2 regions of the Streptomyces sp. NPDC007205 genome follow, and region 1 is predicted to be linked to the other one. Evidence: predicted binding sites of a transcription regulator. Region 1 holds the regulator's gene; the other holds the start of a gene.
What was found. Region 1 encodes HrcA, which represses chaperone genes, less so after heat shock. Its sites were predicted from a motif close to TTNGCACTCNGNNNNNCNGAGTGCNAA; they were not measured.
Positions count from the first base shown of each region.

Region 2: a site for HrcA is predicted at 1,349-1,375, ahead of groL (chaperonin GroEL). Genes of this name have one in related genera too.

Region 1 is NZ_JBEYEW010000029.1:47,727-53,370, reverse strand. Features, by position in the region: gene ABZ624_RS32760 (16S rRNA (uracil(1498)-N(3))-methyltransferase) at 1-408, opposite strand, end outside; gene ABZ624_RS32755 (nitronate monooxygenase) at 405-1,481, opposite strand; gene dnaJ (molecular chaperone DnaJ) at 1,582-2,718, opposite strand; gene hrcA (heat-inducible transcriptional repressor HrcA) at 2,719-3,735, opposite strand; gene ABZ624_RS32740 (MBL fold metallo-hydrolase) at 3,898-4,620, shown strand; gene ABZ624_RS32735 (DUF3097 domain-containing protein) at 4,655-5,473, shown strand; gene ABZ624_RS32730 (Uma2 family endonuclease) at 5,451-5,644, opposite strand, start outside.
Region 2 is NZ_JBEYEW010000003.1:308,976-314,619, reverse strand. Features, by position in the region: gene thrC (threonine synthase) at 1-342, shown strand, start outside; gene ABZ624_RS07855 (MoaD/ThiS family protein) at 339-614, shown strand; gene ABZ624_RS07850 (cold-shock protein) at 1,047-1,250, shown strand; gene groL (chaperonin GroEL) at 1,539-3,161, shown strand; gene ABZ624_RS07840 (MFS transporter) at 3,200-4,561, opposite strand; gene ABZ624_RS07835 (Uma2 family endonuclease) at 4,647-5,327, opposite strand; gene ABZ624_RS07830 (hypothetical protein) at 5,387-5,644, opposite strand, start outside.

The DNA of each region.
Region 1 (5,644 bases):
GGTGGCCCGCCACTTGGCGAGCGCCTTCAGACCCCTCTCGCCCTTCCACTGGGTGATGCAGCGGGCGGCCTGCCAGGGCACGATCGCGTCGACGCCGGTCTCCGTCATGGTCTCGACAGCGAGTTCGCCCCGGTCGCCCTTCGGGAGCGCCTGGACGACGGTGATCCGGGGGCTGGGCTCCGGCTCCACCGGGAACTCGAACGGCTCGACCACCAGATGGTCCTTGCCCGACACGCTGACGACGACCCCGGCCGCGCCCCGGCCCTCGCCGTCCGTGAGCACCACGTTCTCGCCGGGCTGCAACCGCCGTACGGAGACCGCGTGCCGCCCCTCGGGACCCGTGACGTCGACGACCGAACCGGGGCCCACCCCTTCCAGCGAGTCGACGACGAACACCGGCGCGGTCATCGCGGGCCGCCCTTGGCCGACAACGCTGTCCGAGCGGCGTCGAGTTCCTCGGCCAGCACCTCCACCAGCCGCCCGGCCGACAGGTCGCGGGCCATCCGGTGGCCCTGGCCCGCCCACAGCGCCATGCCCTGCGCGTCCCCGGCCTTGGCGGCGGCCTTGCGCAACGGCGCGGTGAGGTGGTGGATCTCCGGGTAGGCGGCGGGGGCGTACGGGCCGTGCTCGCGCAGGAACCGGTTGACCAGTGCGCGGGCCGGTCTGCCGGAGAAGGCGCGGGTCAAGTCGGTGCGCGCGTACAGGGGATTGGTCAGCGCCTGCTTGTGCAGGGCGTTGGCGCCGGACTCGGGGGTGGCGAGGAAGGCGGTGCCCAGCTGGGCCGCGCTCGCGCCGGCCGCGAGGACGGCGGCGATCTGACCGCCGCGCATGATGCCGCCGGCGGCGACGATCGGGATGCGTACGGCCTCCCGGATCTGCGCGACCAGCGAGAGCAGCCCGATGCCGGAGCCGTCGTTCTCGGGGAGGTCCCGGTGGGTTCCCTGGTGACCGCCGGCCTCCACGCCCTGCGCGATCACCGCGTCCGCGCCGGCCTGTTCCACCGCGCGGGCCTCCTCGGCGGTGGTGGCGGTGACCAGGGTGACGGTGCCGGCCCGGCGCAGCCTGTCGAACACCTCCCGGCTCGGCACACCGAAGTGGAAGGAGACCACGGGCACCGGGTTGTCGAGGAGCACGGCGAGCTTGGCGTCGTAGCCGTCGTCCCGGCCGCTTTCCGGGTCGCCCAGCTCGGTCTCGTACCAGGCGGCCTCGCCGGCCAGCTGGTGGGCGTAGACCTCTATGGCGCCCGACTCGGCGCCGTCGTGCTGCGGCATGAACACGTTCACGCCGAAGGGGCGCTTCGTGAGCCCCCGCAGCTGCTTGATCTCCTGGTACATGCCGTCGGCGGTCTTGTATCCGGCGGCGAGGAACCCGAGGCCACCGGCCTCGGAGACGGCGGCGGCGAGCTGCGGGACGGAGACTCCGCCCGCCATGGGGGCCTGCACGATCGGGTGGGGGAAGAGATCGGTCAGCGCGGAGGACATGACCGCATGTTGTCACGTCCTTCGAACAAGTCCGAATCGGGGCTTCTCATGGCATAGGACAACGGCATACGGGGTGCCGCAGCACCCCGTACCCCCTGTCTCAGCGCCCGTTGAACGCGTCCTTCAGCCTGCTGAACAGTCCCTGCTGACCCGGCTGGAACTGCCCCTGCGGGCGTTCCTCGCCGCGCAGCTTGGCCAGCTCGCGCAGCAGCCGCTCCTGCTCGGGGTCCAGCTTGGTCGGGGTCTGCACCTCGACGTGCACGATCAGGTCACCCCGGCCGCCGCCGCGCAGATGCGTGACGCCCCGGTTGTGCAGCGGAATCGACTGGCCGGACTGGGTGCCGGGCCGGATGTCGACCTCCTCCATGCCGTCCAGGGTCTCCAGCGGCACCTTGGTGCCGAGCGCCGCCGCCGTCATCGGGATCGTCACCGTGCAGTGCAGGTCGTCACCGCGCCGCTGGAACATCGGGTGCGGCAGCTCGTGGATCTCGACGTAGAGGTCACCGGCGGGACCGCCGCCCGGCCCGACCTCGCCCTCACCGGCGAGCTGGATCCGCGTGCCGTTGTCGACACCGGCCGGGATCTTGACGGTGAGCGTGCGGCGGGAGCGGACCCGGCCGTCGCCGGCGCACTCCGGGCACGGGGTCGGGACCACGGTGCCGAAACCCTGGCACTGCGGGCAGGGACGCGACGTCATGACCTGGCCCAGGAAGGACCGGGTGACCTGCGAGACCTCGCCGCGGCCACGGCACATGTCACACGTCTGGGCGGTCGTACCGGGCGCCGCGCCCTCGCCGTTGCAGGTGTTGCAGACGATCGCCGTGTCGACCTGGATGTCCTTGGTGGTCCCGAAGGCCGCCTCGTCCAGCTCGATCTCGATGCGGATCATCGCGTCCTGGCCGCGCCGGGTGCGCGAGCGCGGCCCGCGCTGCGACGCCGTACCGAAGAACGCGTCCATGATGTCGGAGAAGTTGCCGAAGCCACCGGCCCCGAAGCCGCCCGCACCGGCACCGCCGGACTGCGAGAGCGGGTCGCCGCCGAGGTCGTAGACCTGCTTCTTCTGCGGGTCCGACAGCACCTCGTAAGCGGCGTTGATCTCCTTGAACCGCTCCTGGGTCTTCGGATCCGGGTTGACGTCCGGGTGCAGCTCGCGCGCGAGCCGGCGGAACGCCTTCTTGATCTCATCCTGCGACGCGTCGCGGCGCACGCCGAGAACGGCGTAGTAGTCCGTGGCCACTTACGACTCCGCCAGGATCTGTCCGACGTACCGTGCCACTGCGCGTACCGCTCCCATCGTTCCCGGGTAGTCCATGCGGGTCGGTCCGACCACGCCGAGCTTGGCAACCGCCTCGCCGCCCGAACCGTAGCCCACCGACACCACCGAGGTGGAGTTGAGTCCCTCGTGGGCGTTCTCGTGCCCGATACGCACGGTCACGCCCGGATCCTTCGCCTCGCCGAGGAGCTTGAGGAGCACGACCTGCTCCTCCAGGGCCTCCAGGACGGGCCGGATCGTGAGGGGAAAGTCATGCCCGAAGCGGGTGAGATTGGCGGTGCCGCCGATCATCAACCGCTCCTCGTTCTCCTCGACGAGTGTCTCCAGGAGAGTGGAGAGCACCGTCGAGACCGTACCGCGGTCCTCGGCCTCGAAGGCCTCCGGCAGGTCCTCGACCAGCCGCGGCACGTCCGCGAACCGGCGGCCCGCGACCCGGCTGTTCAGCCGCGCGCGCAGGTCGGCGAGCGAGCTCTCGCCGAAGGGCGCCGGGCAGTCGACCATCCGCTGCTCGACCCGGCCGGTGTCCGTGATCAGCACGAGCATCACGCGCGCGGGAGCGAGCGAGAGCAGCTCCACGTGCCGGACGGTGGACCGGGTCAGGGACGGATACTGCACGACGGCGACCTGCCGTGTCAGCTGCGCGAGCAGCCGCACGGTCCGCGCCACGACGTCGTCGAGGTCGACGGCGCCCTCCAGGAAGTTCTGGATGGCCCGCCGCTCCGGCGCGGTCATGGGCTTGACGCCCGCCAGCTTGTCCACGAACAGCCGGTAGCCCTTGTCGGTGGGGATGCGCCCCGCGCTGGTGTGCGGCTGCGCGATGAACCCCTCGTCCTCCAGGGCCGCCATGTCGTTGCGGACGGTCGCCGGGGAGACCCCCAGGTTGTGCCGCTCGGTCAGGGCCTTCGACCCGACCGGCTCCTCGGTGCCGACGTAGTCCTGGACGATGGCGCGCAGTACCTGAAGCCTGCGTTCACTCAGCATTCGCGCGCACCTCCAGCACGTCGTCCCCTCTGTTCCGCGATCCGTCCGCCTGGCACTCTTCGCACGGGAGTGCCAGCGCTCCCGGGCCCAGTGTACGGCCGTCGGGTACACCCGGGGCAAGGTCGGTGCGGTCACGGCGGCTCGTGCGGCTAGCGTCGCGGTATGACGGTGACTTGGGAAGAGCTGGGCTGGGAGCGGCTGGCCGCCGGCGTCGGGCGGTGCCGGCTGCCGGGCTGGGACTGCACGGTGGGGCTGGTCCTCGGGGAGGGCACGGCGCTGATGGTGGACGCCGGTTCCAGCGTGGCCGAGGGCGCGCGGCTGCGGGCCCAGGCCGAGGAACTGGCCGGCGGCCGTGTGACCCATCTCGCGCTGACCCATCCCCACTTCGACCATGTCTTCGGGGCGGCGGCGCTCGCCGGGGCGGAGGTGTACGCGGCGGTGGGGGTCGACGTGGTGTTCGCCTACGAGCGCGAGGAACTGCGTCTGGACGCGATCAGAAACGGCCTGCCGGTCGCCAACGCCGACGAGGCGGTGGACGCGCTGGCCCCGCCCCGGCATCCGGTCTCCGGGGAGTGGACGCTGAATCTCGGGGGTGGCCGCCAGGCGTTGCTGGCGAACGTGGGTCCGGGTCACACGGCGCACGATCTCGTGGTGCTGGTGCCGGGGGACCCGGAGGTGGTCTTCTGCGGCGACCTGGTCGAGGAGTCCGGAGAACCCCAGGCGGGCCCGGACGCGGTTCCGTCCCGCTGGCCGGACGCGGTCGACCGGCTGCTCGCACTGGGCGGTGAGGACGCGGCGTACGTGCCCGGTCACGGAGCGGTGGTGGACGCGGCGTTCGTGCGCCGGCAACGCGACGAGCTGGCCCGCCGATTCGGCGTGTCGTGACACCTGGGCCCGGGCTTCTCCTATCGTCATCCGAATGCGCCAGTACTCCGCCGACCTGACCCCGCCGTGGAAGAAGCAGCAACCGGTGCCGGAGGTAGCGGCGGAGCCCGGTTTGGTGGTGGAGGAGCCCGGCACCGGGTTCTGCGGGGCGGTGATCCGCTGCGAGGCGGGCACGGTGACGCTGGAGGACCGCTTCGGCAAGCACCGGGTGTTTCCCCTGGAGCCACGGGGCTTTCTGCTGGAGGGGCGGGTGGTGACGCTCGTACGGCCGTCGTCGTCCTCGGCTCCGGTACGACCCACCCGTACGGCCTCCGGTTCCGTCGCCGTCCCCGGCGCCCGCGCCCGCGTGGCCCGCGCGGGCCGCATCTACGTCGAGGGCCGGCACGACGCCGAGCTGGTCGAGAAGGTGTGGGGCGACGACCTGCGCATCGAGGGCGTGGTGGTGGAGTACCTGGAGGGCGTGGACGACCTGCCGGCGATCGTGTCGTCCTTCGCGCCGGGCCCGGACGCGCGGTTGGGTGTGCTCGTGGACCACCTCGTCCCGGGCACGAAGGAGTGGCGCATCGCGGAGTCGGTGACGAGTGAGCACGCGCTGGTGGTGGGCCACCCGTACATCGACATCTGGGAGGCCGTTAAGCCGTCGTCCCTGGGGATCGAGGCGTGGCCGAGGGTGCCGCGCGGGCAGGACTGGAAGACGGGGGTGTGCCGGGCGCTGGGGTGGCCGTCGGAGAACACCGGGGCGGTGTGGCAGGCGATCCTGAAGCGCGTGGGGTCCTACAAGGACCTGGAGCCGGAGTTGCTGGGGCGGGTGGAGGAGCTGATCGACTTCGTCACGGGTAGCGGTGGGGCCTGACCTTCTCGTAAGCGGCGAACTCGCTGGTGTCCAGTTCGATGCCGATGGGCTCCAGCGGTGTCATGTCGCCGAACTTGGTGATCCTCTGGCGCCGGTAGTCCGCATACTCGCCATGTCCCGTAGGTTCAGTAAGCAGTACGCACTGGGCCATGACGGGGTCGATGATCAAAT
Region 2 (5,644 bases), on a different contig from region 1:
ATCGCCAAGTCCCTCGCCATCGGCAACCCGGCCGACGGGCCCTACGTCCTGGACATCGCCCGGCGCACCGGCGGTGCCGTGGAGGACGTCACGGACGAGCAAGTCGTCGACGCGATCAAGCTGCTGGCCCGCACCGAGGGCATCTTCGCGGAGACGGCGGGCGGGGTGACCGTCGGCGTCACCCGCAAGCTGCTCAAGGACGGCGCCCTGGACCCGGCGAAGACCACGGTGGTCCTCAACACCGGCGACGGCCTGAAGACCCTCGACGCGGTGGCCGGGACCGGTCTCACCGCCACCATCCGTCCGACCCTGGACTCCTTCCGAGAGGCTGGCCTCGCATGAGCGTGACCGTTCGCATCCCCACCATCCTGCGCACCTACACCGGCGGCCGGGCCGAGGTCGCGGCCGAGGGCACGACCCTCGCCGAGGTCATCGAGGACCTGGAGAAGAACCACACCGGGATCGCCGCCCGCGTCCTGGACGACCAGGGCAAGCTGCGCCGGTTCGTGAACGTCTACGTCAACGACGACGACGTCCGCTTCGAGCAGGGCCTTGAGACCGCCACCCCGGACGGCGCCGGTGTCTCCATCATTCCGGCGGTCGCCGGCGGCTGATCGTTACCTTGGGTAACTTCAGTTACCCATTGTTCATGGAATTGCCTCCTCCGTGAGAGAAGCGGAGGGGGCAATTCTGCGTGATTGAGCACGGTACAGTTGGGGAACCTGGTCACGGTTCCCCGGCCGTGGGCCCTGGATTTCATGCCGCACACCCCGCAAGAAGCAGCCAAAATGCGAGGGCTTTATGCGGCTTTTGTAACGTTTACGGGGCCCGACTTGCTCCGAAGTAGGGTGAATTCTCACCACATTCCGGACCCCTCGCGTCCAGAATTCTCGTCCGATTGACCTGTTGCAGACGGCAGTTGGACAGATACATTCAGCCGCGGTCGACGCGTTCCGGCGCACGCCCCCGACCGATTGGGGGGTGAGGTCTGACCCGGGTCCGCGAAGTGTGGATCTGTGCAAGGGCCAGTAATAGGGGAGTTAGGCATGGCTCAGGGCACCGTCAAGTGGTTCAACGCGGAGAAGGGGTACGGCTTCATCGCGGTCGACGGTGGTGCGGACGTCTTCGTCCACTACAGCGCCATTCAGATGGACGGCTACCGCACCCTGGAAGAGGGCCAGCGGGTGGAGTTCGAGATCTCGCAGGGCCAGAAGGGCCCGCAGGCCGACATGGTTCGCCTCAGCGCCTGAACGGTTTTCGCACGAAGGGCCCGCACCTCGCACAGGGTGCGGGCCCTTCGGCGTGTCCGGGCTGCCCCTGTTCGCACCGGGCTGATCCGGCTGAGCCGCTTGCACTCGACCATGCCGAGTGCTAATCATTGGCGTTAGCACTCTGAAGGTGAGAGTGACAAAGAAGGACCGGGTCGGTGAGGCCCGCAGGCCAGGTGGGGCAAGGAACCACGGGGCCGGCGAGCCGTCCGTCGCGGGCGCGGGCGCGGTCCGAAGGAATCACCCCCAGTCCTGGAGGGACCACTTCACATGGCCAAGATCATCGCGTTCGACGAGGAGGCGCGGCGCGGCCTCGAGCGCGGCATGAACCAGCTCGCGGACGCCGTCAAGGTGACGCTCGGCCCCAAGGGCCGCAACGTCGTCCTCGAGAAGAAGTGGGGCGCCCCCACGATCACCAACGATGGTGTCTCCATCGCCAAGGAGATCGAGCTCGAGGACCCGTACGAGAAGATCGGCGCCGAGCTGGTCAAGGAAGTCGCCAAGAAGACGGACGACGTCGCCGGTGACGGTACGACCACCGCGACCGTCCTCGCCCAGGCCCTCGTCAAGGAAGGCCTGCGCAACGTCGCCGCCGGCGCCAACCCGATGGCCTTGAAGCGCGGTATCGAGAAGGCCGTCGAGGCCGTCTCCGCCGCCCTGCTGGAGCAGGCGAAGGACGTCGAGACCAAGGAGCAGATCGCCTCCACCGCGTCCATCTCCGCCGCCGACACCCAGATCGGCGAGCTGATCGCCGAGGCCATGGACAAGGTCGGCAAGGAAGGCGTCATCACCGTCGAGGAGAGCAACACCTTCGGCCTGGAGCTCGAGCTCACCGAGGGCATGCGCTTCGACAAGGGCTACATCTCCGCCTACTTCGCGACCGACATGGAGCGCATGGAGGCGTCGCTCGAGGACCCGTACATCCTCATCGCCAACTCCAAGATCGGCTCCGTCAAGGACCTGCTCCCGCTCCTGGAGAAGGTCATGCAGTCGGGCAAGCCGCTGCTGATCATCGCCGAGGACGTCGAGGGCGAGGCCCTGTCGACCCTGGTCGTCAACAAGATCCGCGGCACCTTCAAGTCCGTCGCCGTCAAGGCCCCGGGCTTCGGCGACCGCCGCAAGGCCATGCTCGGCGACATCGCCATCCTCACGGGCGGCGAGGTCATCTCCGAGGAGGTCGGCCTCAAGCTGGAGAACGCGACCCTGGACCTCCTGGGCCGCGCCCGCAAGGTCGTCATCACCAAGGACGAGACCACCATCGTCGACGGTGCCGGCTCCTCGGACCAGGTCAACGGCCGGGTGAACCAGATCCGCGCCGAGATCGAGAACAGCGACTCGGACTACGACCGCGAGAAGCTGCAGGAGCGCCTGGCGAAGCTCGCCGGCGGCGTCGCGGTCATCAAGGCCGGTGCCGCCACCGAGGTGGAGCTCAAGGAGCGCAAGCACCGCATCGAGGACGCCGTCCGCAACGCCAAGGCGGCCGTCGAGGAGGGCATCGTCGCCGGTGGTGGCGTGGCCCTGCTGCAGGCCTCCCAGGTCTTCGAGAAGCTGGAGCTCGAGGGTGACGAGGCGACCGGCGCCAACGCCGTGCGCATCGCGCTCGAGGCCCCGCTGAAGCAGATCGCCGTCAACGCCGGCCTCGAGGGCGGTGTCGTGGTGGAGAAGGTGCGCAACCTGACCCCGGGCCACGGCCTGAACGCCGCGACCGGCGAGTACGTCGACCTGGTCGCCGAGGGCATCATCGACCCGGCGAAGGTGACCCGTTCCGCGCTGCAGAACGCCGCCTCCATCGCCGCGCTGTTCCTCACCACCGAGGCCGTCATCGCCGACAAGCCGGAGAAGGCCGCCGCGCCGGCCGGTGGCGGCATGCCGGGCGGTGACATGGACTTCTGATCGGCCTCGGGGCTCCGGCCTCCGGTTGATCAACGTCCTTACCGAGGGCGGCACTCCCTGTCAGTGGCAGGGAGTGCCGCCCTCGGGCGTGTCCGGGAGCCGCTCGCGGGCGCGGTGAGAGCCGTCAGCCGCCGCAGGCTGGCCTGCCGCTGCACCACGCTCAGCCCGGTGACGGCTGCACCGAGCGCCAGCCAGCCCGCCGGACCGGCCGTCATCACCGCGCCGGTCAGCAGCAGCGGCCCCACCGACTTCTGCACCGACTGCGCCATCCCGGCCACGCCCAGATAGGAGGCGCGGGCACGCGGCGGCGCCAGGACGACCGCCAGCTCCCAGGAACTCACCGAGCGCAGCAGTTCGGCCAGGGTGACCAGCAGCGCGGCCGCGAGCATGGCGAGGGAGGCCGGCCAGGCCGTGCCGCCGGTGGCGGTCGCCAGCACGAGGCAGCAGGCGAGCAGCGTCATGCCGTACCAGCCCACTGCCGCAGCCGCCCTGCGCGGGCCTTCGGCCCATGCCGAGACCCGGAGTTGCAGGACCACGACCAGCACGGTGTTGACCACCAGGAAGGCGGGGACGACCGCGTGCGGCGCGCTGGTGTGGTGCACCAGCCACAGCGGCAGCCCGACGTTGAGGACGGAGTCGTCCAGGTTCATCGGGATGTCGAGCAGGACGAAGAGCAGGTAGCCGCGGTCACGCCAGGGGGTGAGGGCGGGGGCGGGGGTCCCTGGTCCGTCGCAGGTGCTGTCGTCGGCGTGGTTGCTGTGCGCCACGACCAGGCCGTGACCTGCCGGCTCGCGGGTCCGCCAGACCAGCGCGGCGGCCAGGAGGTAGGAGAGCGCGTTGGCCAGGATCAGCGCGCGGTAGGCGTTCGGGGTGCCCACGCCGAGGCCGAGCGCGGCGATGCCCGCGCCGACGGCGTAACCGGCGTTGGCCACGCTGCGGAACAGCGCTTGGTAGGTGGCCCGCCGCTCACCCGCGGCCCGGGTGGCGAAGAGCATCTCCAGCGTCTTGGCCGCTCGCTCTCCCAGGCTGGTGAGGGCGACCACGGGGAGCAGGGTGGCGAGGTCGTCGGCGACCAGCAGCAGGACCATCGTCCCCAGGCGCAGCAGATGGCAGCCGATCAGGAGGTGGCGTACGGGCAGCCGCTCGGCAGCCCGCCCGGCGAGCGGCGACCCGGCGATCCCGGCGACTGCGCCCACCCCCAGCAGCAGCCCGAGTCGGCCGGCGTCCAGCCCGCTCACAAAGGTGAAGTAGAGCACGGAGGCCGCGGCCCACACGCCCGTACCGGTCCGGTCCACGCACTGCGCGAGCAGCATGATCCGCGCGTCCCGACCGCCGGGCGGCCGCCGCAGCTGCGCTATCAGCCCGTCCCCGCCGTTCTTGCCGCTTCCGGCCCGTCGCATGGCCAGCCCCCGTTTCCACCGTCGCGATAATCTCGATGTCAAGATACTTGATATCGATAGACCGGACGAGGGGCAGCGGGACGGGTCAGTCGGCGTAGTCCTTCAGTTTCTCGGTGTCCAGCGTGATGTCGACGGGGGAGGGGAGTACGACGGTGGCGCCCCAGGGATGGGACGAGGACTGCTGGTAGCGGCCGTCCTTGGGTTCGCTGAAGACCGTGAGCGTGTGGTGATCGCGGTCGATGAGGAGGTAGACGGGGATCTCGGCCCCGGCGTAACCGATGGGCTTGTCGATGCGGTCGCGCTCGTCGGTGTCGCGGTCATGGGAGGTGATTTCCACGGCCATGAGGGCGCCGTCGGTGTCCGACCACTCGCCGTGCCCCCTGAAGTGGCCCTCCGGCGCGAGGAAGCCGTCCGTGCGGGCACGACCCTTGCGATAGGCCTCGGCCTTCACGCCCCGTTCGGGCATGAGGTTCAGCTCGGGGCGCTGCTGCATGCACTGACGGAGCAGCCACATGAAGATTTCGCCGTGGTTGCCGTCCGGCATGGCCTTGACTACTACCTTTCCGTTGACGTATTCCAGCCGCACGGTTTCGGGGGCTGAGGCCTCCAGCTCCTCGAACTCCTCGACGTCGAGGGGCCCGTGTCGAACGCACAGGCGCCCGCCGAGGAACTCCAGCCGGTTGCGCAGCTCCCTCGGAGCCCTGCGGGCGAGTTCCTCGAAGTCTTCGACGGACATCTGCGGGCGTTCTTCGGTGTCAGGGGTCATCGCGTCGCCTCCTCCCTTCCATCGTGCCCCGGGGTGGTCTCGCCGGACCGTAGGGGCGGTCATGTGGGTGTCCTCTCTTGTCGGCGTAGGGACATCGCAGCCCGGATCTCGCCCGCGCGGGCGTGGACCGCGGTGGCGGGCAGGGGCGCACCTGGGTGCGCGGGGGCGCGTTCGCCCCGGCAGCCGCCGCACACGCCTCCCGGCAGTGCTTCCGGCCGCCCCGGCACCCCGCACTCCGCGCACTCCAGGACCCGGCGGGGCGCTGGGCGGGGGACCGGTTCCGGTGGGATCTTGTCGATGAGGCGGCGGCGGACCAG